DNA from 2 places in the Streptosporangium heterodermiicola genome. Region 1 is predicted to be linked to the other one. Evidence: riboswitches for the same ligand, from Rfam matches in the RefSeq annotation. Region 1 holds a riboswitch; the other holds the start of a gene.

Region 1 (15,504 bases):
GGCCGCGCACGCCACCCGCTGAGCCGGACGGGCGGGACGGGCGGGACGGCGAAGGGCCCGGGAGGGCGTACGCGGGCCCGGACGGGCTTGGACTCGGCCTGAACGGCCTGAACGGCGTGGACGGGAGCCCCGTTCCGGAACGACGAGAACGCCCGTCACGGAAAGCGTGACGGGCGGCGAGAGGCCGTTCGAACCGGGTCCGCGGGTGAGGGCGGGAAGCCGTTCGAGCCGGATCCGCGGATGAAGGCGGGAAGCCGGAAGCGGATCAGCCCCGCGGGCGAAGGCCGCGGGGCGGAGCGGGAAGGAAGATCAGCGGGCGGAGGCGGTGACCGGGCGCGGGACCCTGGGGATGCCGGTCAGCCGGTTCTGCTCGCGAAGGGTGCGCAGGCGGTTGACCTCGGCGGTCCACTCGGCGCCCCGCGGGGTGGACCTGCCCTTGCGGCGGCGGATCCGGTCGTCGTACGACCTGATCCCGAACGTCGCGCGCTGGTTGGCCTCGGCCGCGCGCAGGGCCTCGGTGAGCGCCTTGTCGAAGGCGAGCCCGGCGGCCCGCAGCTCCCGCACGGGGGCCGCGTCGGCCTGCGCCCGGCGCACGTCGGCCTCGGCCTCGCGCGCCTTCCGCAGGAGCTCGGGGAAGCTCTTCCCGACCTCCTGGTCAGCGTGGTGACGAACCTCCGCCTCCCGGCTCACGCGCGGTCGGAAAAACGCCATCTTCTTCCCTCTCTCGCCGGTCGCCGGGTCTCCTCCGGCAGATCACCGCTCGTAGCCTACGCGGTCCGCCCCCGCCCCACACACTCAGCCGGACCCTGACGGACCGGCTCGTCGTACGGCGGTGTCACCGACGGACGTCCGTTCTGTCCGGCGCGCCGTCCTTTACGCAGTAAGGTGACGGTGGCAGGATGCCTCCCATGCCTGCCAAGCGACCACCCGTCCCGCTCTCCAGGGAGCGCATCATCGACGCCGCCCTCCACATCGCCGACGGCCAGGGGCTCCGGCGCCTGACGATGCGGCGGCTGGGCGACGCGCTCCAGGTGGAGGCGATGGCCATCTACCACCACCTGCCGCGCGGCAAGGACGCCCTGATGGACGCGCTGGCCGAGCACGTCACCACCGTCCACGCCGAGCCGGGCGATAGCTGGCAGGAGAGCGCGAGGGCCTGGTGCCGGGCGAGCCGGGCCGCGCTGAGGGAGCATCCCGGGGTGCTGGCCCTCGCCCTGACCAAGCCGCCGAGGGGCAGGGCGGCGATCGCCATCAGGGAGCAGACCGACCAGCTGGCCGACGCGGGACTGGCCGACCCGGCGGGGGCGGTGCGGGCCCTGCGGGCCTACGTCTTCGGGGCGGTGGCGGTGGAGGTGCAGCAGTCGGGCTGGGCAGAGCCCCCGGGCGACCCGGGCGACCCGGACGACGAGGACGAGCCCTGGCGTCCCCCGTCCAGGGGAGGCGGCAGCCCGGCGGCGGACACCGACTTCGAACACGGGCTGGACGCCCTCCTGGCCGGTCTGGGCGCGCGGGGAACGCCCCGGACCCGGTAAGGGGCGATCAGGGGTTTGACATCGCGGATCGGCGCACGTCAGCAAGTTGTAACCGATCGTTTACCCGCCGGGCGGCGTGTCGCACTTGGTCGAATATCCTTATATGAGGCATCCTGTGTTATAGGTCACATCCCCTGACAAAGCCCTGATGGACTGACCCTCGACCAGTTCTCAAACAGTCCTAACGGGCTATGTCGCCGAGGTGCGATCGATCGCACACTTGATCTGCTTGATGTGCGGCCCTCGTTCTGTTAGGGGCCGCATGGCCATATATCAACATTCAGATGCTCGTCCCCGTCATACGTGGGAACGGAGACCCATCGGTGACGGTGCCGCCGGATGTCCGATGCCTACCCGTGCCCGGCGTGACCGGGCGAGCCGACACGAGAGATCCGGAGGCACGCCGATGTGCCCGCACGAGCCGTCCTGTCCGTCCGCGGACGCGCTGGACCGCGAAGCCGCCCGCACCATGGCGGCCCACCCCGAGCAGGGCTGGAGCCTGCTCTGCAACGGTGTGGTGCTGTTCGACGACACCGGCGAGCTCCTCCCGGACGGTGCCGTCATCGAGCCGCACCGGCCACTGGCCGGCGTCGTCTGACGCTCGTCACATCCGGCCGGTCACGCTGAGCGGGTCCACCGAGCCAGGCGGCATCCTCGTGCCGAGCCACTCGGCGACCACCTCGCCCACCCTGGCGGGATCCCTCCCGAGGTCGTGACCCTCTCCCGGCAGCACCACCAGGCGCGCGGCGTCCGCCGCCTCGGGCACGCCGAACGGGTCACGGTCTCCGTTCACCACCAGCACGTCCACACCCGCCGCGCGCAGCTCCCCGGCGCGTGACCGCTCCGGCTTCCCCGGCGGGTGCAGCGGGAACGCCAGCGCGACGACCGCGCGGGCCCCGGCCCTCCCCGCCGTGCGGCACGCGACCCGGGCCCCGTTGCTCCGCCCGCCCTGCGCCAGCGGCAGCCCCGGGTAGCGCCCGCGCAGCCGGGCCACCAGCGTCTCCCACGCCTCGTCCTGCTTGACCGCCGACCCCGGCGCGCGGGCCCCGCGCATCCGGAACGGCTGGAGCACCCGCGCGACCGTGCCGCCGATCGCGGTCACGGCGTCCCGTACGGCGAGCAGGTCCGGGGCGTCCACTCCCCCGGCCGAGCCGTGGGTGAGCACCAGCAGGAAGCGCGGATCGGCCACCTCGTCGATCTCCACCAGCGCCGGGCCGTGCGGGGTCGCGATCTCCACGGGCGGAAGCCCGGATCCCGGCGTGCGGGGGGATGACCCGGAGGCGGACATGGATCTCCTCCTATTGACTGATGCCCGGCGACCGGCCGGAAGGAAGAATCGAAGCGTGCAGGACTATCAAGATATCCGCCAGGACATGCGCGCCACCGTCGAGGCCCGCCGCGACCTCGGCCCCGAGTACGAGACCGCCCTCATCGAGTCGTTCGTGTCACGCCTGGACGCGACCATCGCCCACCGGGTGCGCGCCGAGATGCACGCCGCCGGGGCGCCGGGTGTCAGGCCGCGCAAGAACTCGAACGGCTCGATCCCGATCGCCCTCGGCTCGATGGGCATCGGGATCCCGCTGACCGCCATCGCGGCGCAGAACGCGGGCACCGCGGGGCTGCTGCTGGCCTGGGGCGGGATCGTGGCGATCAACTTCGCCCACGCCCTGAGCCGCTGGCGCGAGCGCGACTGACATCCGCCGGGCCCCCGGATCCGCGCGGCCGTCTCCCACGGGCACGACCGGCGCCACGCCCGCGCTCCGCGCCCCCGGGCCGGAGGTCCCGGGTCGGGCACGACGGACGCCACGCCCCCGGGGTCAGAGGTCCCGGTCGAGGCGGAGGCGGACCTCGCCGGCGAGATCCTCGTCGGCGCTGTCCAGGCCGTAGCGCCACACCCGCTCGGCGTCCTCGTCGCGTCCCCTGAGCGGGAGGGTGCGGGCCAGGAGCTCGATGGCCAGCGCGCCGGTCTCGACGTCGCCGCCCTCCTCGATCGCGCCGGAGAACTCCGCGCACGCCAGCTCCAGATGGGCGATGCCGAGCATCACCCGCAGCCTCGCCACCTCGCCCGCGTCGGGCACCGCGAGCGCCTCCAGGAGCACCTGGGCGGCCTCCCCCGGCTCCCCCTCCTCCAGGAACGCCTCCGCCAGCCGCTGAGCGGCCCGAGGAGCGATCTCCGGGTCGGCGGTGGCCAGCGCGTCGCGCAGCGACCGCTCGGCGTCCTCCTCGCCCGTGGCGAGCCTGGCGAGGGCCATGTGCGCCAGCGGGACGTAGGCGGGGTGGCCGACGCCCAGCGCGGCCTGCCAGGCGGCGCGGGCCTGGTCGGCCAGGCCCTCCCGCTCGAAGCTCCCCGCGAGCAGGCAGGCGGCCTGGGCGGCGAACTCCGGGTGCCCGGTCGCCAGCGCGGTGCGCGCGGCCGCGCGTGAGCCCGCGACGTCCCCGCTCTCCTCCAGCACCACCGCGAGCCCCACCGCGGCCTGGGCCCGGTCGGGCTCGCCGGGATCGGCGGCCAGCTCGGCGAAGATCGCGGCGGCGCCGTCGAGGTCCCCCGACTCGGCCAGTCTTCGCGCGGTGTCCAAGGGACGGGTGTCCACCTCAGGCATGCATGATCCTTCCGGATACGGAGACGCCCCGAGCCTAACGACTCGGGGCGCCCTCCGTCCCGTCGCATTCCCCGCGAATATCGAGGTTCGCGCGGGTCTCCGGTCCCGGCGCGCCCCCGCGGCGATCAGTCCTCGTACGCCTCCAGGGGAGGGCAGGAGCAGACCAGGTTGCGGTCGCCGTAGGCCTGGTCGATGCGGCGGACCGGCGACCAGTACTTGCCCTCGCGCACCGACGGCAGCGGGTAGGCCGCCTCGGTGCGGCCGTAGGGGTGGGCCCACTCGTCGGCGACGAGGCTGTCGGCCGTGTGCGGGGCGTTGCGCAGCGGGTTGTCGGTCCTGTCGTACGTCCCGGAGGCGACCTTCGCGATCTCCTCGCGGATCGCGATCATCGCCTCGCAGAACCGGTCGAGCTCGGCCAGGTCCTCGCTCTCGGTCGGCTCGATCATCAGCGTGCCGGCCACCGGGAAGGACATGGTCGGGGCGTGGAAGCCGTAGTCGATGAGGCGCTTGGCCACGTCGTCGACCGTCACCCCGGTCTCCTTGGTGATCTGGCGCAGGTCCACGATGCACTCGTGGGCGACGAGGCCGCCGCGGCCGGTGTAGAGGACCGGGTAGTGGGGGCTGAGCCTGCGGGCCAGGTAGTTGGCCGACAGGATGGCCTGCTCGGTGGCCGCCTTCAGGCCGTCGGCTCCCATCATCCGGATGTAGGCCCAGGAGATGGGCAGGATGCCCGCGGAGCCGTACGGGGCCGCCGAGACCGGGCCGACCGCGGTGCCTTCACGCAGCGGGTGGCCGGGCAGGTAGTCGGCCAGGTGGGCGCGGACCGCGACCGGGCCGACGCCGGGGCCGCCGCCGCCGTGCGGGATGCAGAAGGTCTTGTGCAGGTTCAGGTGGGAGACGTCCGCCCCGAACTCCCCCGGCCTGGCCAGGCCGACCAGCGCGTTGAGGTTGGCGCCGTCGACGTAGACCTGCCCGCCGGCCTCGTGCACCAGCTCGCAGATCCGGACGATCGTCTCCTCGTACACGCCGTGCGTGGACGGGTAGGTCACCATGATCGCGGCGAGCTGCCCGCGGTGCTTGTCGATCTTCGCGACGAGGTCGTCGACGTCCACGTTGCCCTGGTCGTCACAGGCGACCACGGCCACGCGCATGCCCGCCATCACGGCGCTCGCGGCGTTGGTGCCGTGCGCGGACGAGGGGATGAGGCAGACGTCGCGGCCCGACTCGCCGCGCGCGGTGTGGTAGGCGCGGATCGCCAGGAGCCCGGCGAACTCGCCCTGGGATCCGGCGTTCGGCTGGAGCGACACGGCGTCGTAGCCGGTCACCTCGGCCAGCCAGCGCTCCAGCTCCCCGATCAGCTCGACGTAACCCGCGGCCTGGTCCTCGGGCGCGTACGGGTGCAGCCCGGCGAACTCCGGCCAGGTGATCGGCTCCATCTCGGTGGTCGCGTTGAGCTTCATGGTGCAGGAGCCCAGCGGGATCATCGACCGGTCGAGCGCGATGTCCTTGTCCTGGAGCCTGCGCAGGTAGCGCAGCATCGCCGTCTCGGAGCGGTGGCTGTTGAAGACCGGGTGGGTCAGATAGTCGCTGACCCGGGCCAGCGCGGCGGGCAGCGCGTCGTGCGCGGCGGCGTCGAGGTCGGCGAGCACGGCGCCGCTGATCTCGAAGGCGGCCAGGACCTGCTCCAGGTGCAGGAGCTCGGTCTTCTCGTCGCAGGTGACGCCCACGTGGTCGGCGTCGACCAGGCGCAGGTTCACCCCGTTGTCGCGGGCCGTGGCGACGACCTTCGCGGCCCGGCCGGGCACCCTGGCGAGCACGGTGTCGAAGAAGGTGTCGTGCACGACCTCGACACCGCCCTGGCGCAGGCCCTCGGCGAGCACGACGGCGTAGCGGTGGGTGCGCCGGCCGATCCTGCGCAGGCCCTCGGGGCCGTGGTAGACGGCGTACATGCCGGCGATCACGGCGAGCAGCACCTGCGCGGTGCAGATGTTGCTGGTGGCCTTCTCGCGGCGGATGTGCTGCTCGCGGGTCTGCAGCGCGAGCCGGTACGCGGGGCGCCTGTCGGCGTCCTGGGAGACGCCCACCAGGCGGCCGGGCAGCTGGCGCTGGAGGCCGTCGCGGACCGCCATGTAGGCGGCGTGCGGGCCGCCGAAGCCGAGCGGGACGCCGAAGCGCTGCGAGGAGCCGACCGCGATGTCGGCGCCGAGCTCGCCCGGCGCGGCCAGCAGGGTGAGGGCCAGCAGGTCGGCGGCGGCGACCACCTGGGCGCCGCGCGCGTGGGCGGCGTCGGCGATGGCGCGGAAGTCGCGGACCCTGCCGCTGGCGCCGGGGTACTGCACGAGCACCCCGAAGCACTCGGGGAGCTCCCCGGCGAAGTCGCTCTCGACCAGCTCGATGCCGAGCGGCTCGGCGCGGGTGCGCAGCACGGCCTTGGTCTGCGGCAGCGCGTCGGCGTCCACCACGAACACCTTCGAGGGGCCGCGGCCCGCGCGGCGGGCCAGGGTCATCGCCTCGGCGGCGGCGGTCGCCTCGTCCAGCAGGGAGGCCCCGGCGACGTCGAGGGCGGTCAGGTCGGAGACGACGGTCTGGAAGTTGATCAGCGCCTCCAGCCGGCCCTGGGAGATCTCCGGCTGGTAGGGCGTGTACGCGGTGTACCAGCCCGGGTTCTCCAGGAGGTTGCGGCGGATGACGCCCGGGGTGATCGTGTCGTGGTAGCCGAGGCCGATCATCGAGGTGAGCACGGTGTTGCGCCCGGCGAGGACCCGCAGCTCGGCGAGGGTCTCGGACTCCCCGGCCGCCGGGGGAAGGCTGAGCCGCTCGGAGGAGCGGATCGCCTCGGGCACGGCCACCGCGACCAGGTCGGCGACGGAGGCGAATCCGACCGCCTCCAGCATCCGGGTCTGGCCTGCGTCGTCCGGCCCTATGTGGCGGGTCACGAACGGAGGGGAGCCGAGTTCGCTGAGCGATGACAGGTCGGTCATTGGTGAAACCTCCCGGGACGGGGTGGAGACCGGCGCTGGGCGCGGGCGTATGCCTGGTCTCCCCCTCTGTCATCACGACCGTCGTGCCGGGTCGTGACCTGAGAGCTTCACCTGCCCCTTTTCGGGCGGCTTGCACCGTCGGTGAGTCGCGCCTGGCGAGCGCGCCTGCTTTCCAGAGTTGCCTCGTCCGTGCGGTACCGGGTGCCTGAGAGATTCCGGGGAGGTTGCTCCTTCGGCGCCCCGATCGCGGTCGGGGTCTCTCCCGCACAGGGTCAGTGGCAGGTCCGAGTTTACCCGGTTCGTCGTGCTCTGCGACGGCGGGCCAGCTCATCGGCCTGATGACCTCCTAAAGGGCCGTCGCCCGACTCCGCACGTTCGCCCGGTAGATCCGCGAGGGAGCCCTCCACCTCCTGCCACACCCGTCCCAGAGCTATGCCGAAGACGCCCTGACCGCCCTGGAGCAGGTCGATGACCTCGTCCGGCGAGGTGCACTCGTAGACGCTCACCCCGTCGCTCATCAGGGTGATCCCGGCCAGGTCGTTGACGCCCCTGTCGCGCAGGTGCTGCACGGCGATGCGGATCTGCTGGAGGGAGACGCCGGTGTCGAGGAGCCGCTTGACGACCTTGAGGACGAGGATGTCGCGAAAGCCGTAAAGCCGCTGGGAGCCGGAGCCGTGGGCGGCTCGCACGGTGGGCTCGACCAGGCCGGTGCGCGCCCAGTAGTCGAGCTGCCGGTAGGTGATGCCGGCCGCGGAACAGGCCGTGGGACCGCGGTAGCCGATGTCGGCGGGCACCCTCACCGGTTGCCCGTCGAACAGCAGACCCTCTTCACCCGCGCGCTGACGTGCCGACTGGCGCCGTTCCGGGTCATCCTGATCGGCGTTTCTACCCTCGCCGCTGCTGACCGCCACGCGGACCTCCGGCTTTCTCTCATCCCACGGCCTGATCTGGGGGTTTACGCACGACCGCGGGTTTCACTTGCACCGTAGGACTGGGGCCAAGTCCAGTCAACGACCCCACCCGGCGCGTCGTGAAGCGTAAATGCACCGAAATTCCTACCCCGCGCGGCCGAAGTCCTCGGGCGTGATCGTGTCAAGGAACTCCCTGAACTTCTCCACCTCGTCCTCCTGGTCGTCGGGGATGATCACCCCGGCCTCCCGGACCACGTCCTCACTCGCGAAGATACGGGCGCCGGTGCGAAGTGCCAAGGCGATCGAGTCCGAGGGGCGCGCGCTCACCTCGACCCCGTTGGAGAACACGAGATCCGCGAAGAATATGCCGTCGCGCAGGGCGACGATGTTGACCGTGCTCAGCCGGACTCCCAGCCCTTCGAGCACGTCGCGGAACAGGTCATGGGTGAGCGGCCGGGGTGGTGGCTCCTCGGCCTGGGCCATGGCGATCGCCGTGGCCTCCGTCATGCCGATCCAGATAGGTAGGTAACGCTCCCCATGCGTCTCTTTCAACAGGACGATCGGCTGGTTGGAGGGCATCTCAACTCGAACGCCCACGACCTCCATCTGCAACACGGGCTGCTCCGTCTTCGCTGGATTCCGACCGGTTTGTTCAACGTAACACTCGTGGGGGTACGAGTGCCTGGTCAGGTTCTCACCGGCCCAGGGCCCCACGAACGCCGGAACGCAGCAGAGAGGCGTGCAATTCCAGCAGCAGACCGGAGATCTCCCTGGCCGTCTCGTCGGCCTGGTCGATGGCGCCGGGGCCGCGGCGGCGCAGGAGCGGGGCGACGGCCTGCTCGACCAGCCCCGCCTCGCGCTCGGCGGCGGCCTTGACGGCCCGCAGGTGGCGGGCCCGCAGGCCGAAGGCGGCGAGGGCCCCGACGCTGCGGGCCACCGCCAGCGCCTCGGCGTCGTAGTAGCGGGCCACCGCGGCCAGCAAGCCGTAGTCCTCCAGCTCGGCGAGGGTCTCCTCGTCGAGCTCGGCGGCGGCGAGCAGCTCCTCACGGGTGAGCCGGACCTCGGGGGGCGCGTCGTCGGGGACGGCGCGCGGCCTGGCGGCCGGGCGCTCCTCGCGGTCGGCCGCCTCCAGATGGTCCTTGATGACGCGCAGCGGCAGGTAGCGGTCACGCTGCTCGCTGAGGATGTAACGCAGCCGCTCGACGTCGGCGTAGGTGAACTTGCGGTAACCGGAGGGACTGCGCTCCGGCTCGATCAACCCCTCGCCCTCCAGGAAACGAATCTTGGAGATGCTGACGTCGGGGAACTCGCCCTGCAGGAGAGCGAGCACCTCCCCGATGCTCATGTGCGCACGAGCGGCCTGCGAGCTCATCATCCTCCAGCGGCGCCGCGGGTGAGGAAGACGAGGCGGAACTTGCCGATCTGCACCTCGTCCCCGCCGTACAGCGGGACCTCCTCGATGCGCTCGCGGTTCACGTACGTGCCGTTCAGGCTGCCGATGTCGCGGACGGTGAAGACCCCGCCGCCGCGCCGGTAGAACTCCACGTGGCGGCGCGAGACCGTGATGTCGTCGAGGAAGATGTCGCTCTCGGGGTGGCGGCCCACGGTGGTGAGGTCGCTGTCGAGCAGGAACCGGCTGCCGGCGTTGGGGCCGCGCATCGCGACCAGCAGCGCGGTGCCCGGGGGCAACTGCTCGACGGCCTGCCGTTCGGCGAGAAGCGTCTCACCTGTCTCCGCCTCGTAGGCCTCGATCCCGGAGAGGGAGATCGTCGATGTGCTGTCTCCGGGGGTCTCGGCTTTGGTAAGCGGCGACCCGCATCGTGAACAGAAACGGGCATCCTCAGGATTGGCATGACCGCACTGCGTGCAGTAGACGCTCGGCATCGATCGGCTCGGCCTCCTACCGCGAAGACGCGGCAACGGTGCTCAGTGATGCGCGCCTCGCTTCTTCGCTTCTCAAGTGTTTTCTCGGACTGCGAATGCCGCAACATACAGTGATGAGGCGCGAAGGTCAAGGTTGACGCTGAACCGCGGGTACGGTCGGTGACAAAGTTACAGTGGGGCACTGTCCCCGGTCCATGGCGCCGCGCTGTGTTTGTGGCAACCACTCGGCCCGGAGCCCCCGCCCAGGCCCCTTTCCCGCGCCCTCGCGCCCTCCCCGGGCCCCGTTCCCGGCCTCCCCTGCTCCTCCGGCGCACCGGCGGGAACCGGCGCCGGGGCCAGGGTCGGGGCCCGTCAGCCGCCCGCGGCCTCCTCGACCACCCGCGCCCAGTGCTCGATCAGGGTCTGCGCGGAGTCGACGTCGAAGCCCTCGGCCCACAGGTGGGTGACCGCCTCCGTCGGGTCGGGCAGCACCAGGGTCCAGCTGCCGTCCTCGGCGACGACCCGCACCCCGTCGGTGGTGTCGATGCGGTAGTGCTCGGCGGCCTCGATGACCGAGCGCATCACCGCGCCCTTGGCCGCCCACGGGGTCGGCACGGTCCGGCGCAGCAGCTTGGCCTCGGGGATCCTGGCGTCGATCTGGCTGAGCGAGAGCCGGGTCCTGGCGACCAGGCCCAGCAGGCGCAGGAACACCGCCAGGCCGTCCACCGTGGGGCCGAACTCGGGCACGATGAAACCGCCGCGCCCGTCGGCCGCGAAGATCATCTCTGGCCCCCTGGCGGCGGCGGTGAGGGCGTCGATCGCGGTGGAGGTCCACTCGGCCTGGACGCCGTGGAACCTGCAGACCTGCTCGGCCACCCGGGTGGTGGTGACCGGCAGCGCCACCCTGCCGCCGCGCCGCTCGGCGGCGACCAGGTCGAGCACCACCAGCAGGGCGCGCTCCTCGCTGATCAGCTGGCCCTTCTCGTCCACCAGCGCGACCCGCTCCCCCACCGGGTCGAAGCGCACCCCGAAGGCCGCCCTGGAGGAGCTGACGAGCTCCGACAGGCGCTGCAGGTCGCGGCGGCGCTCGGCGAGGGTCTCGGTGGGCGAGGCGTCGTCCAGCCGGTTGTTGACGGTCAGCACGTCCACCCCGACCCGGCCGAGCAGGCTGGGCAGCACCAGCGAGGAGGTGCCCCCCGCGCAGTCGACCACGACCTTCATGTCGGCGTCGCGCACCCCGCTGATGTCGACCAGGCGCAGCAGCTCGTGCGTGTAGTCCTCCACCGCCCTGGCGGGGAAGCTCAGCTCGGCGATCTCCCCGGGGAAGGCGCGGCGGAACTCCTGCCGGGAGAAGACCCGGTCCAGCTTGCGCTGGGCCGCCGGCGACAGGTCCGCGCCCTGCTCGTCCATGAAGACGATGTCGACGCTCTGCGGGTCGCCGGGGGTGGTGCGCAGCGCGATGCCGCCGACGGCGTTCTCCCTGGCGGTGTGGAAGCGGGCCACCGGGAGGGGGGACGCCTCCAGGTCGAGCACGTTGATCGCGCTGGCGTTCAGGGCGCTGATCACGGCCCGCTTCAGCGCCCGCGCGGCGCGGGAGGAGTCGCGGGAGGTGATGACCGAGGCGCCCTTCTTCAGGGTGGTGGCGTAGGCGCTGGCCAGCCGTACGCACAGCTCGGGGGTGATCTCGACGTTGACCAGCCCGGAGACGCCCCGGGGGCCGAACAGGTTGCGCTGGGCGCGCGGCTCCCAGATGACGCTGTTGTTGATCACCGCCCCGGCCTCGATGGTCTTGAACGGGTAGATCTTGACCCCGGAGGAGATGTAGGCCTCGGCCTCGATGATGCACTCGTCGCCGACGACGGCGCCCTCCTCGACCCTGGCGGCGGTCATCAGGTCGGTGTTCTTGCCGATCACGCAGCCGCGCAGGTGGGCGCTGGGCCCGACGTAGACGTTGTCGTGGACGACCGCGCGGTGCAGGAAGGCCCCCTCCCTGACCACCGCGTTGCTGCCCAGCACGGTGTACTCGCGCAGCTCGGCGCCCGCCTCGACCTTGGCGTAGTCGCCGACGTACAGGGGCCCCTTGAGGACGGCGTCGGCGTCGACCGAGGCCCCCTCGGCGACCCAGACGCCCGGCGAGACCTCGAAGGCGTCGATGTCGACCTTGACCCGGCCGGACAGGACGTCGGCCTGGGCCTTGAGGTAGCTCTCGTGGGTGCCGACGTCCTCCCAGTAGCCGTCGGCCACGTAGCCGTACAGCGGGGCGCCGCGCTCCAGGAGCCTGGGGAACACGTCGCCCGACCAGTCGACGGACTCCCCGGCCGCGATCTCGTCGAGGACCTCGGGCTCCATCACGTAGATGCCGGTGTTGGCGGTGTCGGAGAAGACCTGGCCCCAGGTCGGCTTCTCCAGGAAGCGCTCCACCCTGCCCTGGTCGTCGACGATGACGATGCCGAACTCCAGCGGGTTGGGGACGCGCTTGAGCCCGATCGTGACCATCGCGCCGTTCTCGCGGTGGAAGCGGATCATGTCGGTCAGGTCGATGTCGGTCAGCGCGTCGCCGGAGATGACCAGGAAGCGGTCGTCGCGGAGCCGGTCGGCGGCGTTCTTCACGCTGCCCGCGGTGCCGAGCGGGGTGTCCTCGGTGGCGTAGTACAGGCTCATGCCGAGCTCGTCGCCGTCGCCGAAGTAGTTACGGACCAGGGCCGCCAGGAACTGCACGGTGACCACCGTCTCGGTGAAGCCGTGCCGTTTGAGCAGGCGGAGCACATGCTCCATGATCGGCCGATTGATCACGGGCAGGAGAGGTTTGGGCTGGTTCGCGGTCATCGGCCGGAGCCGTGTCCCCTCCCCGCCCGCCATCACGACGGCCTTCACAGATCACCTCTTAAGGCGTTTGGCCTCGCTTGTCAGCTGACGCACCTGTACCCAATACAGCACTCCGGACCACCAGTACAGGCCTGTGCCCCAGATGGCCAGGGACCAGCCGACGATCCCCGCCGCCTCGGCGTACCAGGAGGGATGGTGGGCCAGGAAGAGCAGGGGGAAGGCGTAGAGCAGGTTGGCCGTGGCGGCCTTGCCGAGGAAGTGCACGGGCAGCGCGGGACCGTACCCGAGGCGGCGCAGGATGAGCGGGATGCCCAGCAGCATCACGTCGCGCAGCGGGATGGCCAGCGCCAGCCACCAGGGGATGATCTCGCGCATGGCGAGGCCGAACAGGGTGGCCAGGATGTAGAGGCGGTCGGCCAGCGGGTCGAGCAGCCGGCCGAGCCTGCTGGTCTGGTTCCAGGCACGGGCGATCTTGCCGTCGAGCCAGTCGGAGAACCCGGCCAGCATCAGCAGGGCCACGGCCCAGCCGTCGGCCTTCGGACCCAGCACCAGCCACAGGAAAACCGGCACTCCCAGGAGCCTGGCCAGGCTCAACGCGTTGGGGACCGTCCAGATTCGGTCCTCGGCCCCCGATGCTTCCGGATTCACCGGCTGATCTCCCTCCCCGTACCTGATGGTGACACTACTGCGTCGGCTGCGGGCGGGTGGATGGCGGGCGCGGGCGACGGTCGGATGGCGTACAGATGGCGTACGGCCCGGCCTCCCGCACCCTCTACCCTTCAAACCATGACCAATGACACCACGCTCTTCCTGGGGCAGTGGATCCGCTCGCCGGGCACCGTTGGAGCGGTGGCGCCGAGTTCGCGGCGGCTCGCCGAGGCGGTGGCCTCGCCGATCCCGCACCGGGGCGATCCCGTGATCGTCGAGCTCGGCCCCGGCACGGGCGCGTTCACGGCGGAGATCCAGCGCCGGCTGGGCGGCCGGGGGCACCACCTCGCCGTCGAGATCAACCCGAAGCTGGCCGAGTTCCTCGCCGCCAGGAACCCGGGGGTGGACGTCGTGGTCGACGACGCGGCGCGGTTGCCCGAGTTGCTCCGGGAGCGCGGCCTGCCCCAGGCCGACGCGATCGTGAGCGGGCTCCCCTGGGCCGCGTTCTCCGAGGAGACGCAGGCCCGCCTGCTGGGCGCGGTCACCGAGATCATGGGCCCGCACACGGCCTTCACCACCTTCGCCTACAGCTTCGCCAAGCGCCTTCCTCCCGCGCGGCGCTTCAGGAGGCGCCTGATCGACACCTTCGAGGAGGTCGTCACGGGCCGGACGGTGTGGGGCAACGTGCCGCCCGCCTTCGTCTACCACGCGCGCAGGCCACGGCTGGAGCCCGCCCAGGAGGCGTGATTCCGAGGGCCCGCGGCCGGGAGCCCGTGTCCGTGACGAGCCCGTCACGGGCCCGCGGCCGGGGTGGTGGACGTCGTCATGGCCGTCGTCGCGGGCCTGATCCCGCAGGCTCGCGGCCGGGGTGGTGAACGTCGTCGTGGCCGCGTACGCCGCGATACGCCGCGGGCCTGATCCCACGGGCTCGCGAACCGGGACGCCACGAGATACCGAACTACGTTCTACGATTGCGCCCGCAGCCAGAATGGAGTTGATCATCGTGGACTTCACCCTCCCGGAGAGCGCCCTCGCCGTGCAGCGCGGCATCGGCGACATCTGCGCCCGCTACGACCTGGACTACTGGCAGCGGTGCGAGACCGAGAAACGCTGGCCCGAGGAGGTCTGGCAGGACCTGGCCAAGGGCGGCTGGCTCGGCCTGGCCGTGCCCGAGGAGTACGGCGGAGGCGGTCAGGGCCTGCTGGAGCTGGCCGTGGCCACCGAGACCCTGTCGGCCTCTGGTTCGGCCGGGGGTTCGGCGTTCACCTACGTGCTCACCCCCGGGTTCGGCGCGATGACCCTGTCCAGGCACGGCAGTCAGTGGCAGCGCGACGAGCTGCTGCCCAAGCTGGCCACCGGCGAGCTGGAGACCTGCTTCGCGCTGACCGAGCCCGACGCCGGGTCCAACGCCCTGGGCATCTCCACCTTCGCCCGCCGCGACGGCGCGGAGTTCGTCGTCAACGGCCAGAAGATCTGGATCACCGGCGTGCAGCGCGCCACCTGGATGCTCCTGGTCACCCGGACCATCCCGGCCGCGGAGGCCAAACCCCGCTCCAACGGCATGACCGTCCTCCTGGTGAACGTCCCCGAGGCGGTCGCCGCCGGGCAGCTGTCCTTCCAGCCGATCCCGAAGCTGGGCGCCAACACCACGCCGTCCAACATGGTCTTCATCGACGACCTCCGGGTCCCGGAGCGGAACGTGATCGGCGAGGTCGACCAGGGCGCGCTGGTGCTGTGGGACATCCTCAACCCCGAGCGCGTCCTGCTCGCCGCCTCCGCGCTCGGCGGCGCCGAGGTGGCGCTGCGGGTGGCCGTGAAGTACGCCAAGGAACGCGAGGTGTTCGGCCGCCCGATCGGTTCCAACCAGGCCATCGCCTTCCCCCTCGCCCAGGTCAAGGCGAAGATCGAGCTGGCCAGGCTGATGCTCTACAAGGCCGCCTGGCTGTTCGACGGGCAGCTGCCCTGCGCCACCGAGGCCAACATCGCCAAGCTGTCCGCCTCGCAGGCCGCGTGGGAGGCGGCGGACCACGCCTTCCAGACGCACGGCGGCATGGCCTACTCACTGGAGTACCCGGTGGCCCACCTGCTGACCGGCGCCCGCATCGGCAGGGTCGCCCCGGTCACCGAGGAACTCCTGCTCAAC
Region 2 (15,504 bases), on a different contig from region 1:
GTCTGTTCTCGTGTCCCGGGCGGTGCCGGGTTCGAGAAGGGTGCCCCCCGAAGTTCTCGCCGTTCCCGGCGACGACACCGAGCGCTCCCGGCCACGGATCCCGGGGTTCCCGTCGCTCCCGGCCACGGGTTCGCCGGAGGGGGCAGGGGTCAGAGGAAGGTGCGGCCCTCGCCGCGGTAGGTGGGGACCTCGTCCACGACCTCGTCCCCGTCGATCAGGTGCAGGCTCGCGAAGCGCTCGCAGAGCTCGCCCGCCTTGGCGTGCCGGAACCAGACGCGGTCACCGGCGCGCAGGTCCTCGGCGGCCTGCCCGATGAGGGGGGTCTGCACCTCTCCGGCTCCCTCGTCGGAGTCGTAGCGCAGCCCGCACGGCAGGTAGGGCTGGGGCAGCCGGTTCTCGCCGGGGGCGCCGGAGGCGGGGTAGCCGCCGCCGAGGACGGTGACGACGCCGGGAGCGGGGCGGCGTACGACGGGCAGGGCGAAGAGGGCGGCGGGCCGGCCGGTGAATCCCCGGTAGAAGTCGAACAGGCGGGGATGGAAGAAGCCGGATCCGGCGGCGATCTCGGTGACGGCCCTCTCCCTGGTGGTCTTCTCGATGCTGCCGGTGCCGCCGCCGTTGACGAACTCCAGGTCGGTGACCTGGCGGACGGCCTGGACGATCCGGCCCCTGCGCGTGATCAGCTCGCGCCGGGAGCGGGCCTGCATGAGGCGTACGGCCCGGGTGAGGGCGGGGTTGCCCGGAGCGTCGTCGCCGACCCCGGCGATCTGCGCCTCGTACGCCATCAGGCCCGCGAGCCGGAAGCCGGGCCGTTTCGCGATCTCGGTGGCGAGGTCGGCGGCCTGGTCGACCTCGCGGACGGGGGAGCGTCGGACCCCCGCCCTGAACCGGCCGCCGAAGGCGAGGTAGCCCGCGTCGACGTCCAGGCAGAGCCGGATCTCGTGGCGGTCGCGGACCCCGGAGACGGCGGACTCGACGAGGTCCAGGTGCTCGGTGTGGTCCACCATGATCGTGATCTCTCGCGCCGCGACCGGGTCGGCGGCCAGCTCGGCGAGCGCGGCGCGGTCGACGGTGGGGTACGCGACCAGCACGTCCCGCATCCCGGTGGAGGCGAGCCAGAGGGCCTCGGGGAGGGTGAAGGCCATGATCCCGGTGAAGCCGTCCATGGCGAGGATGCGTTCGAGCACGGCGCGGGACCTGACGGACTTGCTGGCGACCCTGATCGGCTTGCCGTCGGCCCGGCGGGCCATCGCCTCGGCGTTGGCGCGCAGGGCGGGCAGGTCGAGGACGGCGAAGGGGGGATCGAGGTGCGCTGTGGCCCGGTCGTAGCGCTGGCGGTCGTCCATGTCCGCAGGATAACCCGGCCCCAGCGAATATGAGTGATATTCACGTTGCCGGACGGGTGGTCAATGCTCCCGCCAGGAGGGTTCCAAGATCGCGTAAGTGGGTGGTTGATCCCCGCCCCGGTCCTGCCCGAACGCGTACACATGACCGAATGACGACTACTCTCCAGGACATCCTGGCGGGCTCGGGAGGCACCGGCGGCGCGGGGACCACCACCGGGGGCTCGGGAGGCAAGGCGGCGGCCGAGCAGTTCCAGGACGTCCGGCGCAGGTCGGTACGGTTGCTGCGGCCGGGCAGGACCCCCGCCGGCGTCCCCGCTGCCCTGGCGGCGTCCGCCGTGCTGGTGGTCTCGGCCTCGGTGACGGTGGGCATGCTCATGGAGTCGCCGGTCGCGCGGGTGCCCTACCGGCGGCTCGTCAACGGCGCCGGCGCGTGGAACTGGTCGGATCCGGCCACGTTCGCCGCGTCGACGCTCGCCATCGCGGCGGGCCTGGTGATGCTCGTCCTCGCCGCGCTGCCGGGACGGACCCGGCTGGTGCCGCTGGAGTCGGGGGACCCGCACATGGTGATCGGCATCACCAGGTCCGGGCTCCGCCGCACGCTGCGGGAGGCCGCCGAGACGGTGGACGAGGTGAACGGGGCCCGGGTCCGGCTCACGTCGCGGATCGTCGAGGTCACCGTGTTCACCGACGCCGAGCGCACCGGGCCCGTGCTGCGCCGGGTGGGCGCCGCGGTGGGCGACCGGCTGTCCGGGCTGGGCGCGATGTGCGCGGGTGACGTCGTCGTGAGGCTGCGCAGGAAGAAGGCGTGATGAGGCCCTATCCGGGCAACCGGATCGGCCTGGCCGTCACCGGGACGGCGCTGGCGTCCGCGGGGCTCTACGCCTTCCTGCGAGGACGCGGTGACCTCCCCGGGCAGTCGCCCGGGGCCAGGCTCGTGCGCAAGGGGTTCCCCGGCTGGCTGGCCGCGCATCCGTGGCTGGGCTGGCTGGTCGCGCTGCTGCTGGTGGCGCTCGCCCTCCTGGCGGTGCGGTGGCTGCTACACGCCCTGGGATGGGGGCGGTGGGGCAGGCGGACCGGGACGGGGACCGCCATGCTCGGGGTTGCTCTTAAAGAAGTCGAAGGGCTCACCCGTGTCCGCGTCAGGTACATACGGCACGAGCGGCTGCGCATCGGGGTCGCCTGCGCGCCCGCGGCCGATGTCGGCAAACTCGTGGCCCGGCTGAACAGGGACGCGGTGGGGAAGGTCCGACGGGCGCTCGGGGAGGTAGAACTCGGCGTGGTGGTTCGCCTGCACGTCCGCCGCCGCTGACCTCCCGAACCCCGGCCGCTCGCCCGTCCCTCCGTACGCGGGCCGCTCGCCGGTCGCGCCGTACGCCGGCCCCGGCCGCTCGCCGGTGACGCCGTACGCCTGCCGTTCGGCCGTCGTGCCGTACGCGGGCCGCTCGCCGGTCGCGCCGTACATCGGCCGCTCCGCCGTGTCCCCGTACGCGGTGGTCCCGTATGTGGTGTCCCCGTACCCGGTGCTTCCGTAGCCGGTGCTTCCGTGCGTGGTGCTTCCGTACCCGGTGCTTTCGTGCGCCGCGTCCCGGTACCCCCGCTCGTCGTACGGCCCGTACCCCGTCTCCCCGATGGGGCTCGCGTACACCGGACGGTCGGTCGTCGGGCCGTACGACGGGTCCTCGCCGCCGGGGTCCTCGTACGGCGGATCCTCGTCCGGCGCGACGGCCGCCGCCTCGGGGGCGTTCTCCTCGTGCCTGACCCCGAAGGCCAGTCCGGCGGCGAGGCAGGCCAGCGGGAGGGCGGGGATGACGTAGCGGTGGTCGAAGGCCGCGATGAAGGGCGGCAGGATCAGCAGCATCGTCCCCGCCGCCCAGGGCAGCAGCACCGCGCCGCCTAGCCGCCGCAGCCGCATCAGCACGCCGACCAGGCCGACCAGCAGGATCACCGCGAGATACGGGCCCCGCACGAAGCCGTACTCCTGGTAGCCGCGCAGCCAGCCCGCGTACGGCTCGGCCATCACCGGCGCCCCCGACGAGCCCTGGTAGGCCACGGTCAGCTGCTCGGCGGTCTTTCCCTGCGAGGCGGCCCCCGGGGAGAAGGGCCGCACGGTGTCGGGGAAGACGTAGGCGCTCTGCGGCCCGGGAGCCGGGTAGACGCGCCGGTTCCAGTCGAAGATGTGGGCCGCGTCGTCCAGGCCCGCCCGCAGGAAGTCGAACGGCTGGGCCAGGATCGCCTGGGTGGCGAAGGCGCCCGCGAGCGCGTCGCGTTCGGCCCAGCTGCCCTTGACCTTGTTCAGCGGCGAGTCGCCGTCCCAGATGTAGGTCGGCGGCGCCGCGCGCTGCCCGAGCGGTTCGACGGGGCACAGGGCCGCCTCGGGACCGGCAGGGTGGATCCTGTCGCAGTCGGCGAAGGTCATCGTCCGCGCCCAGAGGAAGGCGTTCCCCCTGGTCAGCCCGAAGTTGCCGTGCTCGGCCCTGAACCAGGTGGCGTACGAGCCCAGGCCGATCGCGGCGGCCAGCGTCGCGGCGACGACCGCCCGCCACCCGGCCCGGCGGATCAGCATGCAGACCAGCGCCACGGCGATCAGCGGCAGCCCGATCGTGCGGGTGACGGTCGCCGCGGCGAGCAGCGCCCCGGCCAGCGCCGCGACCCAAACCGCGGGGCGCCGCCGCCACAGCAGCAGCGTGACCGCCAGCACCGCCAGGAACTGGAAGAGCAGGTCCGCCATGACGAGGTGTTCGAGCTGGAGCTGGTAGGCGTCCAGCAGCACCGGCAGCGCGGCGAGTGTCGCGCCCCATCCGGGCAGCCCGCCCAGCCTGCGCAGCAGCAGGTAGACGCAGACGGCCACGGCCAGTCCGAGCAGGTGCTGCACCGCGACCACCGCGGGGACGCTGGACAGCGGCTTGAGAATCCACAGGAACAGCGCGTAGCCCGCCGGGCGGGACTCCAGGGGGCGGGGGTCGAGCCCCGCGTTCAGGTAGACGAAGGAGTCGGCCCAGAACCACAGGGCGGGCCGGTAGCCGAGCATGGCGAGGACCCGCAGGCCGCCGCCCGCCAGCAGGGCGGTGATGAAGAGCCAGTGCGACCGGAGGAAGCGGAGCGCCCGCAGGGGGAGGGAGGGTTTCGCGGGGCGCTGGGAGCGACGGGAACGGCTTGCCGGGTGCGTTCCCGTTACCACCGCGACCTCCCGAGTCCCGCGCACATGGCCACCCAGCATAGGCGTGGGATCGGAGGGTCTTGCACGTGATGCGAAATTTGTTGGTGATCGGGTTGTATGTTCCCAGGGGCCCGTGACTCTCCTCGCGCGCCGGTCGGTGACCCGTGGTTCTTCGCGTCAGAGACTCGGGCGGCCGGGAGCCCCCGGCGCCTCGGTCGTCCCGTGCCCGCTCAGCACTCGATGACGTTGACCGCGAGCCCGCCCCGGCTGGTCTCCTTGTACTTGTCGAGCATGTCGCGGCCGGTGTCGCGCATCGTCTTGATGGCCTTGTCCAGAGAGACGAAGTGGCGGCCGTCGCCGCGCATCGCGATCCTGGCGGCGGCGATGGCCTTGATCGAGGCGACCGCGTTGCGCTCGATGCACGGGATCTGCACCAGGCCGCCGATCGGGTCGCAGGTCAGCCCCAGGTTGTGCTCGATGCCGATCTCGGCGGCGTTCTCGACCTGCTCCGGGGTCCCGCCCATCACCTCGGTGAGCCCGGCGGCGGCCATCGAGCAGGCCGAGCCGACCTCGCCCTGGCAGCCGACCTCGGCGCCGGAGATGGAGGCGTTCTCCTTGAACAGCACGCCGATCGCCCCCGCGGTCAGCAGGAAGCGGATCACGCCCTCGTCGTCGGAGTCCTTCGTGAAGCGGTCGTAGTAGGTGAGCACGGCCGGGATGATGCCCGCGGCGCCGTTGGTGGGCGCGGTGACGATGCGGCCTCCGGCGGCGTTCTCCTCGTTGACGGCGAGGGCGAACAGCGAGACCCAGTCCATCGTCTGCAGCGTGTCCTTCTCCGGCGACTCGCCGCGCAGCTGCCGGTGGAGCTGGTGGGCGCGGCGGCGGACCTTCAGGCCGCCGGGCAGCACGCCCTCCTTGCCGATGCCGCGCCGCACGCACTCGCTCATGACCCGCCACAGGACGAGCAGCCGGTCGCGGATCTCGGCCTCGGTGCGGCCGAACGCCCGCTCGTTCTCCAGCATCAGCCCGGAGATCGACAGCCCGGTCTCCGCGCACTGGGCGAGCAGTTCCGCGGCCGTGGTGAAGGGGTACGGCAGGACGGTGTCGTCGGGTTTGATCCGGTCGGCGCCGGTGGCGTTCTCGTCGACGACGAAGCCGCCGCCCACCGAGTAGTAGACCTTCTCGCGGATCGTCTCGCCGGACTCGGACAGCGCGGTGAAGCGCATGCCGTTGGGGTGGCCGGGGAGTGAGATCTTGCGTTCGAAGACGAGGTCCTCGCCGATGACGAAGGGGATCTCGCGGGAGCCGTACAGGGAGAGGGTGCCGGACTCGCGCATGGCGGCGAGCCGCTCGTCGACCGTGTCGACGTCGACCAGCTCGGGCTTCTCGCCCGACAGGCCGAGCAGCACGGCCTTGTCGCTGCCGTGGCCCTTGCCGGTCAGGCCCAGCGAGCCGTACAGGACGGCACTCACCCGGGCGGTCTTCTCCAGGAGCCCGTCCTGGTCGAGGCCGCGGGCGAACTTGTGGGCGGCGGCCATCGGGCCGCCGGTGTGCGAGCTGGACGGGCCGATTCCGATCTTGAAGAGATCGAAGACGCTGATCGTCATCTGAATCCTTCCAGCGTGGACGGCCACGCGCGCCCGGGGACACGCGTGGCCGTGACGCGAGGGGGGAGAGGCTTAGGACTCACCCGAGGTGAGCGCGGCGTACTCCTCCGGCGACAGCAGGTCGTCGGCGGAGCCCTCAAGACGTACGCGGAACAGCCAGCCGTCGCCGTAGGAGTCGCTGTTGACCAGCGAGGGGTCGTCCACGACGGCCTGGTTGACCTCGACGACCTCGCCGGCGACCGGCGCGAAGATGTCGCTCACCGACTTGGTCGACTCGACCTCGCCGACCGCGTCACCGGAGGCGACGGTCGAGCCGACCTCGGGCACCTGCACGTAGACCACGTCGCCCAGCGCCTCGGCGGCGTAGGCGGTGATGCCGACGGTGAGGGTGAGGCCGTCATCGATGCCGGAGATCCACTCGTGTTCCTTGGTGTAGTGCAGGTCCTCGGGAATGCTGCTCATTTTTTCCTCCTGTAGAAGGGCAGTGCGACGACCTCGACCGGCTCGTGGCTGCCCCTGATGTCGACGGCCAGTCCTGACGACAGGCCGTTGTCCACGTAGGCCATCGCGATGGGCCTGCCCAGTGACTGGGAGGGCGCCCCGCTGGTGACCTCGCCGACGACCGTGCCGTCACCGGCGACCACCACCGGGTACCCGTGCCGGGGCACCCTGCGGCCGGTCGCGACCAGACCGACCAGGCGGCGGGACGGCGGGACGTCTCTGCGGGATTCGAGGGCGGCCCGGCCGACGAAGTCGCCCGGCTTGTCGAACCTCACCACACGGCCGAGCCCGGCGTCGAACGGGGTGAGCGCGGACGACAGCTCGTTGCCGTACAGCGGCATCCCGGCCTCCAGCCGGAGGGTGTCGCGGGCGGACAGGCCCGCGGGGATGAGGCCGTGCGGGGCGCCCGCCTCGGTGAGGGCGGCCCAGACCGGCTCCGCGTCCCCGGACGCGACGAACAGCTCGAAGCCGTCCTCGCCGGTGTAGCCGGTACGGGCGATGAGGGCCTCGCGGCCCGCGACGACGGCGGGCAGTCCGGCGTAGTACCTGAGCCCGTCGAGGTCGGCGTCGGTGAGCGCGCCGAGGATCTCCGCGGAGCGCGGGCCCTGGATCGCGACCAGCGCGTACCGCTCGGAGCGGTCGTCCACCGCGGCGTCGAAGCCCTTGGCGCGGCCGGTCAGCTCGGCGGCCACCCGCGGGTAGTTGGAGGCGTTGGCGACGACCATGAACTCGGCGGGGGCGAGCCGGTAGACGATCAGGTCGTCCAACACGCCGCCCTCGGCGTCGACGATCATCGTGTAGCGGGCGCGGCCGGGCTCCAGCGCGGAGAGGTGACCGACCAGGGCGTGGTCGAGGGCCTCGGCGGCCTGCGGCCCGGTCACGAAGATCTCGCCCATGTGGGAGAGGTCGAACAGGCCGGCCGCCTGGCGGACCGCGTTGTGCTCGGCCGACTCGCTGCCGTAGCGGAGCGGCATCAGCCAGCCCGCGAAGTCGGTCAGCGTCGCGCCGAGGGACTCGTGCACGCCGCGCAGCGGCGTAGGTCGGGACATGTGCGCACCTCAGACAAGGGACAGATGAGAGCATCCTCCCCCTCTGTCGTGGGTGCCTGAGAGTTTCATCCGGGTTTTACCGGATTTTCACCTTCGGCGAGGTCGTGGGACCTGCTTTCCAGAGGGCACCTACCCGCACGGTCCTTTGCCTTGAGAGGTTCGCGGGGAGGGCTTGCTCCTTCAGGGGTCCTGGCCTGGATGTCAGGACGCTCTCCCGCACGGGAATCATCGGTGTCAGCGGCCAGCCTAACCGCCCGCACCGGCCGAGCGAAATCCCCTCGTCCCCCCGATCCGTGCCGGTCAGGGGGCGGCGTGCCGGACCAGCGCCTCGAACAGGGCCGACTCGTCGTCGGTCTCGGGGTGCCACTGGACGGCGACGGCGAAGGGGTGGTCGTCCACCTCTACGGCCTCGATCGTGCCGTCCTCGGCGTGGGCGGTCACCGTCAGGCCCGGGGCCGGGCGGTCGAGGGCCTGGTGGTGGTAGTGGGCCACGTCCACGGTCTCGGCCCCGAAGATCTTCGAGGCCCGGCTGCCGGGGGCGAGCCACACCGGCATCCTGCCGTAGTGGCCGGGGGCCGGGGCGTGTCCCGGGTGGCCGACCACGTCGGGCAGGTGCTGGTGGAGGGTGCCGCCCAGCGAGACGTTCAGGACCTGCATGCCCCGGCAGACGCCCAGGAAGGGCAGGCCGCGCTCCAGCGCCGCCCGGACCAGCCCCAGCTCCGCGTCGTCGCGGAACGGCCGGACGTAGCCGGTCCGCTCGTGCGGCTCCTGCCCGTACCGCTCCGGGCCGACGTCCCCGCCACCGGCCAGGACGAGCCCGTCCAGGCGCTCCACCAGCGTCGCGGGGTCGCCCGCCGGGGGCAGGATCACCGGCTGCCCGCCCGCGCGGGCCACGTGGTCGACGTAGTCGTACGGCAGGAGCGCGGTCGTGGTCTCCCAGACGGTGAAGCGCGCGGGCTCGACGTAACAGGTGATACCGATGACGGGACGGGACATGATCTCCTGTTTCGCCGTGCTTCCACCGAGGTCCTGGCACCGTGTACCCCTCGTACCCCTCGTACCCCTCGTACCCATGGTGCCGATCGTGCCCGGCCCGGTGCCCTCCCCGCACGTTACCGGCCGGGGCGGAACGACGTGCCGCCGGGGGCCGCCGGGGGCCGCCGGGGCGCGGGCGGCGGAGAGGCACGCGGCGAGGGTTAAGTGGTTAAGCGAATCCGCCGCCGAGAAGGCGGTTCGGGAGTCACCGCTCCCGGTCTCGTCGCGGGCACGGGCGTCCGGCCATGGCCGCTGTTCAGGGCGGGTCGCCGGCCGCCATGGAGATCGCCGGGGGCCGGGACGCGCGTAGTAGGGTGCGCAGCGGGAACGCGTCGGGTAACCGGTTCAGGTGGAGGTCTCGTGAAGCGACCGACGATCGCCGACATCGCTCGTCGCGCGGGGGTGTCCAAGGTCGCGGTCTCCTACGCGCTGAACGACCGTCCGGGCGTGTCGGAGGCGCGAAGGAACACCATCAAGGCCATCGCCAGGGAGATCGGCTGGCAGCCCAACAGCGCCGCGCGCGCCCTCAACGGGGCACGGGCCCGCGCCGTCGGCCTGACCGTGTGCCGCCCGGCACGGGTCCTGGGGATGGAACCGTTCTTCATGGAGCTGATCAGCGGCATCGAGAGCGAGCTGTCGGCCCGCTCCTACGCCCTGCTCCTGCAGATGGTGACCGGCCACGCGCAGGAGGCGGAGGTGTACCGCAGGTGGTGGGGAGAGGGCCGCGTCGACGGCGTCATCCTGGTCGACCTGCACTTCGACGACCCGCGCGTCCCCGAGATCGAGGACCTCGACCTGCCGGCAGTGGTGATCGGCCACCCGTCGGAGACCGGCTCGCTCGCCCCCGTCTGGTCCGACGACGGCGCGGCCATGCGGGAGACGGTGGAGTATCTCGCCGCGCTCGGCCACCGCCGGATCGCCAGGGTCGCCGGGCTGCCCGCGCTGGTGCACACCGTCCTGCGCGACCGTGCCTTCACCGCCGCGTGCGACGGGCTCGGCCTCACCGGCCACTCCATCGTGCACACGGACTACACCGGCGAGGAGGGCGCGCGGGCCACCCGTCGGCTGGTCAGCACCGCGAACCGGCCGACGGCGATCGTCTACGACAACGACATCATGGCCGTCGCCGGGCTCTCCGTCGCGCAGGAGATGCGGCTGGAGGTGCCCGCGGACCTGTCCCTCGTGGCCTGGGACGACTCGCCCCTCTCCCAGGTGGTGCGACCGGCACTGACCGCTCTCGGCAGGGACATCCCCCAGTACGGGGCGCGGGCCGCGCGGAGCCTGCTGGCGCTGATCGCCGGCGAGCACGTCACCGGCGTCCAGACCGAGACGGCCAGGCTCACCCCGCGCGGCAGCACGGGCGTGCCGGGACACCGGTGACGGGCGTCGTCGCGGGCACGGGCCGGCGTACGGCACGGGTGTGCCGGACGCCGGTCGGCAAGGAGTGAGGCCGGTGACGCGCGGCGCGCCCGTGCGGGGACGCCCGTCGCCGGTGTTCAGAACGGGGTGACGTACGCGCCGGAGATGCCGCCGTCCACCAGGAACTCCGAGCCGGTGATGAAGCTCGCGTCGTCCGAGGCGAGGAATGCCACCGCGGCGGCGATCTCGGACGCCTCCGCGAAGCGGCCCACCGGGATGTGCACCAGGCGGCGCTGCGCCCGCTCGGGATCCTTGGCGAACAGTTCCCGCAGCAGCGGCGTGTTCACCGGCCCCGGGCACAGCGCGTTCACCCGGATGCCCTCGCGGGCGAACTGCACTCCCAGCTCGCGGGACATGGCCAGCACCCCGCCCTTGGACGCGGTGTAGGAGATCTGGCTGGTCGCCGACCCCATCACGGCCACGAACGACGCGGTGTTGACGATCGACCCCTTGCCCTGCCGCCGCATGTACGGGATGGCGTGCTTGCAGCACAGGTAGACCGAGGTGAGGTTGACCTCCTGGACCCGGCGCCAGGCGTCGATGCCGGTCTCCAGGATCGAGTCGTCGTCCGGCGGCGAGATGCCCGCGTTGTTGAACGCGATGTCCACGCTGCCGTAGGTGTCGAACGCCGTCCGGAACGCGCGGGCGACGTCGTCCTCGCTGGTCACGTCGGCCCGCACGAACAGCCCGCCGACCTCGTCGGCGGCCTTGGAACCGGTCGCCTCGTCCAGGTCCACGCACACGACGCGGGCGCCCTCCTCGGCGAACCGGCGCGCGGTGGCCAGGCCGATCCCGCTTCCGGCGCCGGTGATGACGGCGACCCGGTCCTGCAAACGCAGCATCGCTACTACTCCTCGGAAATGAAGACGTTCTTGATCTCGGTGAACGCTGACAGGGCGTCGGGGCCCAGCTCGCGGCCGAGTCCCGACTGCTTGAAACCGCCGAACGGGGTCCAGTAGCGGACGCTCGAATGCGAGTTGACGCTGAGGTTGCCCGCCTCGACCGCCCTCGCCACCCGGAGCGCCCGGCCGACGTCACGGGTCCAGATGGACCCGCTCAGGCCGTACGGGGTGTCGTTGGCGATGCGCACGGCGTCCGCCTCGTCGTCGAACGGCACCACCGACACCACGGGCCCGAAGATCTCCTCGGTGAACGCCCGGTCGTCCGCCGAGCCGGGCGTCAGGACCGTCGGCGGGAACCAGAACCCCGGCCCCGGCGGGCAGGTGCCCCGCAGGTGGGGCGGCCCGGTGACGAAGGAGGCGACCCGCTCCCGGTGCTCGGCGCTGATCAGCGGGCCCATCTCGGTGGCCTCGTCGCGGGGGTCACCGACCCTGACGCCCAGCACCGCCTCCCCGAACCGCGCGAGGAACTCGTCGTGGACCGAGCGCTCGACCAGGATCCGGGAGCGCGCGCAGCAGTCCTGGCCCGCGTTGTCGAACACCGCGTACGGCGCGGTCGCCGCGGCCCTCTCCAGGTCGGCGTCGGCGAAGACCACGTTGGCGCTCTTGCCGCCCAGCTCCAGGGTGAGCCGCTTGACCTGCCCGGCGCAGACGGCGGCGATCTCCTTGCCGACCTCGGTCGAGCCGGTGAACACGATCTTCGCCACGCCGGGGTGCTCGACCAGCCGGGCGCCCGCCACCTCCCCGGCCCCCGGCAGCACCTGGAACACCCCCTCGGGCAGACCGGCGTCCAGGGCGAGCTCGGCCACCCGCAGGGCGGTGAGCGGGGTCCATTCGGCGGGCTTGACGATCACGGTGTTGCCCGCGGCCAGCGCCGGGGCCAGCCCCCAGGTCATGATGACCATCGGGAAGTTCCACGGCACGATCACGCCGACGACGCCCAGCGGCTCCCTGAAGGTGACGTCCAGCCCGCCGGGCACCGGGATCTGCAGGCCGTGGTTGCGCTCGGGCGCCCCCGCGTAGAAGTCGAGCACGTCGGCGACGTTGCCCGCCTCCCAGCGGGCGTTGCCGATCGTGTGCCCGGAGTTGGCGACCTCCAGCAGGGCCAGCTCCTCGGCGTGCTCGCGCACCAGCGAGGCGAAACGGCGCAGCAGCCGGGCCCGGTCTCCCGGGCCGACGTCCCGCCAGGTCGCGAAGGCCCGCCTGGCACGCTCCACGGCCCGGTCGGTCTCGGCGGCGTCCGCCATCTCGACCTCGGCGACGACCTCTTCCGTCGCCGGGTTGATGATCTTCACATTCACATCCGTTCGAATCCCCGGAAAAGCTCCCAGTCGGTCACCGCCGCGTCGAAGGCGGCCAGCTCGACCCGGGCGTTGTTCGCGTAGTGCGCCACGACGTCCTCCCCGAAGGCGGCCGTCGCGAACTCGGAGCCCTCCCAGAGCTCCAGCGCGCCCCGCAGCGTACTCGGCACCGTCTCCGCGCCCGACGAGTAGGCGTTCCCCGTGAACGCGTCCTCAAGCGGCAGCTCGTTCTCGATGCCGTACAGCCCGGCCGCGACGAGCGCCGAGACCGCGAGGTAGGGGTTGACGTCACCGCCGGGCACCCGGTTCTCGATCCGCAGCGAGGGGCCGTGGCCGACCAGGCGCAGCGCGCACGTCCTGTTGTCCACGCCCCACTTGACCGCGGTGGGGGCGAAGCTGCCCGGCACGTACCGCTTGTAGGAGTTGATGTTGGGCGCGTACAGCAGGGTCAGCTCGCGCATCAGCGCGATCTGCCCGGCGATGAAGTGCTGTCCCGTCGCCGACAGGCCGTTCGGCCCGGAGCCGGACATGACCGGCTCGCCGCCCGCGTCCCTGAGCGAGATGTGGATGTGGCAGGAGTTGCCCTCGCGCTGGTTCGGCTTGGCCATGAAGGTGATCGCCATGCCCTCCTGGGAGGCGATCTCCTTGGCGCCGTTCTTGTAGATCGAGTGGTTGTCGCAGCTGGACAGGGCCTCGCCGAAGCGGAAGGCGATCTCGTGCTGGCCGAGGTTGCACTCGCCCTTGGCCGACTCGACGTACATGCCCGCGCCCTCCATGCCGAGCCTGATCCTGCGCAGCAGCGGCTCGACCCTGGCGGTGCCGAGGAGGGAGTAGTCGACGTTGTAGAGGTTGGAAGGCGTCAGGTCGCGGTAGCCGCGGCGCCAGGCGTCCTCGTAGGTGTCGTCGAAGACGACGAACTCCAGCTCGGTCCCGACGAAGGCGCCCCAGCCCCGCTCGTCCAGCCGGGCGAGCTGCCGCCGCAGGATCTGGCGCGGCGAGGCGGTCACGTCGGAGCCGTCCTCCCAGACCAGGTCGGCCATCACCAGGGCCGTCCCCTCCTGCCACGGCACGCGGCGCAGGGTGGAGATGGCGGGCCTCATGACGAAGTCGCCGTATCCGCGCTCCCACGACGACATGGCGTACCCCTCGACCGTGTTCATGTCGACGTCGACCGCGAGCAGGTAGTTGCAGCCCTCGGAGGCGTGCCCCAGCACCTCCTCCACGAAGTAACGTCCCGACAGGCGTTTCCCCTGGAGGCGGCCCTGCATGTCGACGACCGCCAGCAGCACGGTGTCGATCCGCCCTGCCCGCACCTCGTCGTGGAGCTCGGTGACGTCCACATGCCCTCCTCGTCGGGGTTCTATTGGGCTAGTGTCAGACCATTGACGTGTAGCGGGGGGAGCCTTGTCAAGGGCCGGAGGGGATAATTGGACGAGGTGTCGCGGTTGACCGCCGTGCTGCGGCCGGTGCGCGCGGGCAACGCGTTCGAGGAGACCGTGGAGCGCCTGCTCCAGGTCGTCAAACTGGGGCTGGTGGCCGAGAAACTGCCGCCGGAGCGGGAGCTCGCCGCCCAGCTCGGCATCAGCAGGGTCACCCTGCGCGAGGCCATCCGCGAGCTGCAGGACGCGGGCTACCTGGAGGTGCGCCGCGGCCGGTACGGCGGCGCCTTCCTCACCTACGCCCCGCCCCGCCCGCACCGCGACGACCTGCGCAGGGCCGTGGTCGACATGGGCACCGACGACCTGTCCGACGCGCTCACCTTCAGGATGGCCGTCGAGTGCGGCGCCGCCCAGGTGCTCGCCACCACCCCGCTGACCCCGGAGCGGCGCGAGACCCTGCGGGAGAGGCTGGGCGAGGTCAACGCGGCCGGGCCCGACGACTACCGCCGTCTCGACACGGCCTTCCACCTGGCCATCGCCGAGCTGACCGGCTCCACCCTGCTCGCCGGGGCCTGCGCCGACGCCAGGCTCCGGGTCACCGACCTGCTCAACGCCATCCCGGTGCTCCAGCGCAACATCGAGCACGCCGCGGTCCAGCACCAGGCGATCGTGACGGCGATCCTCGCCGGGGACCCGGAGGCCGCCCGCCGCGCCGTGGCCGAGCACCTGGAGGGGACCGCGGCACTGCTGCGCGGATTCCTCACCTGACGCGCGGAGCGCCTCCTGCCGAGGGAGGACGCCCGGGAAACCGCCGTGCCGCCGGGACTCCCGCGCCTGCCGGGGGGCCTCCCTCGCATAGCCTGGGGGGACGGTGGGGGATTTGTTCCGAGAGCGGATCATGGACACAGGACGGCTGCCGCTGTTCTGTTTCTTCGTCGCGCTGATCGTCGTCTTCCTGTTCACCAGGATCAACGTCCGGCTCATCCGCGCCAAGATCGGCTGGTTCGGCGACGTCAACGTCGGCGAGATGCACATCCACCACGTGGTGTTCGGCGTGGTGCTGACCCTGCTCGGCGGGGTGTCCGGCCTCATCGTCTCGGGGGTCTCCGACGGCTGGTACGCCGTGACGGCGGCCGTCTTCGGCGCCGGAGCCGCCCTGATCCTGGACGAGTTCGCGCTGATCCTGCACCTGCACGACGTCTACTGGGAGGAGGAGGGCCGGGCGTCGGTCGACGCCGTGTTCATCGCCGTCGCGATCACCGCCCTGCTCCTGCTCGGCCTGCGCCCCCTCGGCTGGGAGGACTACGACAGCGAACCCCGCGGCACGTGGCTCACGGTCGGCTTCATCGTGACCAACCTCGTGCTCGCCGTGATCACGCTGCTCAAGGGCAAGATCTGGACGGGCCTCGCCGGACTGTTCGTCCCGATCCTCCTGGTGCCCGGCGCGGTACGGCTGGCCCGCCCCGGATCGCCCTGGGCCCACTGGTTCTTCGCGCCGGACTCCCGGCGCCCGCAGCCCCGCAAGATGGCGAGGGCCGAGGGCCGCGAGGAGCGCTGGCGCCGCCCGGTGATCCGCGGCAAGATCGCCTTCCAGGAGTTCCTCTCCGGCCGCCACGATCTCCCCTCCACCCGCCGCCGTTCCCGCCGCTGAGCCCGCGCGCCCCGTGGACCTCGGGCGAATGGCGGGCATACTGGGGGACGTGAGTACGCTTCCGTCCCGCTGGGACGGCGTGGAGCAGCGCGTCCCCGAATCGCTGGCCGACCTGCGCGGCCCGGCGACGGGGACGGTCGCCCTGCCCGTGCACCTCGGCTGG

Evidence for each region. Region 1 has a riboswitch for glycine ahead of gcvP (aminomethyl-transferring glycine dehydrogenase). Riboswitches for the same ligand answer to the same signal wherever they lie in the genome.
Region 2: linked by a shared signal. The riboswitch ahead of gcvT (glycine cleavage system aminomethyltransferase GcvT) and the one ahead of gcvP (aminomethyl-transferring glycine dehydrogenase) in region 1 are both predicted to bind glycine.

The regions. Positions count from the first base shown of each region.
Region 1 covers NZ_JBPJSR010000025.1:30,538-46,041, reverse strand. The annotation lists gene ACSC1Q_RS36280 (isochorismatase family protein) at 1-22, shown strand, start outside; gene ACSC1Q_RS36275 (hypothetical protein) at 310-711, opposite strand; gene ACSC1Q_RS36270 (TetR/AcrR family transcriptional regulator C-terminal domain-containing protein) at 909-1,532, shown strand; gene ACSC1Q_RS36265 (DUF5999 family protein) at 1,939-2,130, shown strand; gene ACSC1Q_RS36260 (alpha/beta hydrolase family protein) at 2,137-2,769, opposite strand; gene ACSC1Q_RS36255 (hypothetical protein) at 2,876-3,226, shown strand; gene ACSC1Q_RS36250 (hypothetical protein) at 3,350-4,132, opposite strand; gene gcvP (aminomethyl-transferring glycine dehydrogenase) at 4,258-7,113, opposite strand; glycine riboswitch at 7,296-7,388, opposite strand; gene ACSC1Q_RS36240 (MerR family transcriptional regulator) at 7,404-8,024, opposite strand; gene ACSC1Q_RS36235 (bifunctional nuclease family protein) at 8,169-8,639, opposite strand; gene ftsR (transcriptional regulator FtsR) at 8,719-9,369, opposite strand; gene ACSC1Q_RS36225 (double zinc ribbon and FHA domain-containing protein) at 9,396-9,908, opposite strand; gene ACSC1Q_RS36220 (sugar phosphate nucleotidyltransferase) at 10,260-12,761, opposite strand; gene clsA (cardiolipin synthase ClsA) at 12,765-13,361, opposite strand; gene ACSC1Q_RS36210 (class I SAM-dependent methyltransferase) at 13,500-14,108, shown strand; gene ACSC1Q_RS36205 (acyl-CoA dehydrogenase family protein) at 14,365-15,504, shown strand, end outside.
Region 2 covers NZ_JBPJSR010000006.1:251,000-266,503, reverse strand. The annotation lists gene ACSC1Q_RS16010 (amino acid deaminase/aldolase) at 150-1,343, opposite strand; gene ACSC1Q_RS16005 (DUF6286 domain-containing protein) at 1,493-2,152, shown strand; gene ACSC1Q_RS16000 (hypothetical protein) at 2,380-4,521, opposite strand; gene ACSC1Q_RS15995 (L-serine ammonia-lyase) at 4,731-6,107, opposite strand; gene gcvH (glycine cleavage system protein GcvH) at 6,180-6,569, opposite strand; gene gcvT (glycine cleavage system aminomethyltransferase GcvT) at 6,566-7,657, opposite strand; glycine riboswitch at 7,691-7,785, opposite strand; glycine riboswitch at 7,786-7,884, opposite strand; gene ACSC1Q_RS15980 (gamma-glutamyl-gamma-aminobutyrate hydrolase family protein) at 7,958-8,653, opposite strand; gene ACSC1Q_RS15975 (LacI family DNA-binding transcriptional regulator) at 9,053-10,072, shown strand; gene ACSC1Q_RS15970 (3-oxoacyl-ACP reductase) at 10,189-10,953, opposite strand; gene ACSC1Q_RS15965 (aldehyde dehydrogenase family protein) at 10,959-12,305, opposite strand; gene ACSC1Q_RS15960 (glutamine synthetase family protein) at 12,308-13,651, opposite strand; gene ACSC1Q_RS15955 (FadR/GntR family transcriptional regulator) at 13,739-14,458, shown strand; gene ACSC1Q_RS15950 (hypothetical protein) at 14,589-15,341, shown strand; gene ACSC1Q_RS15945 (hypothetical protein) at 15,391-15,504, shown strand, end outside.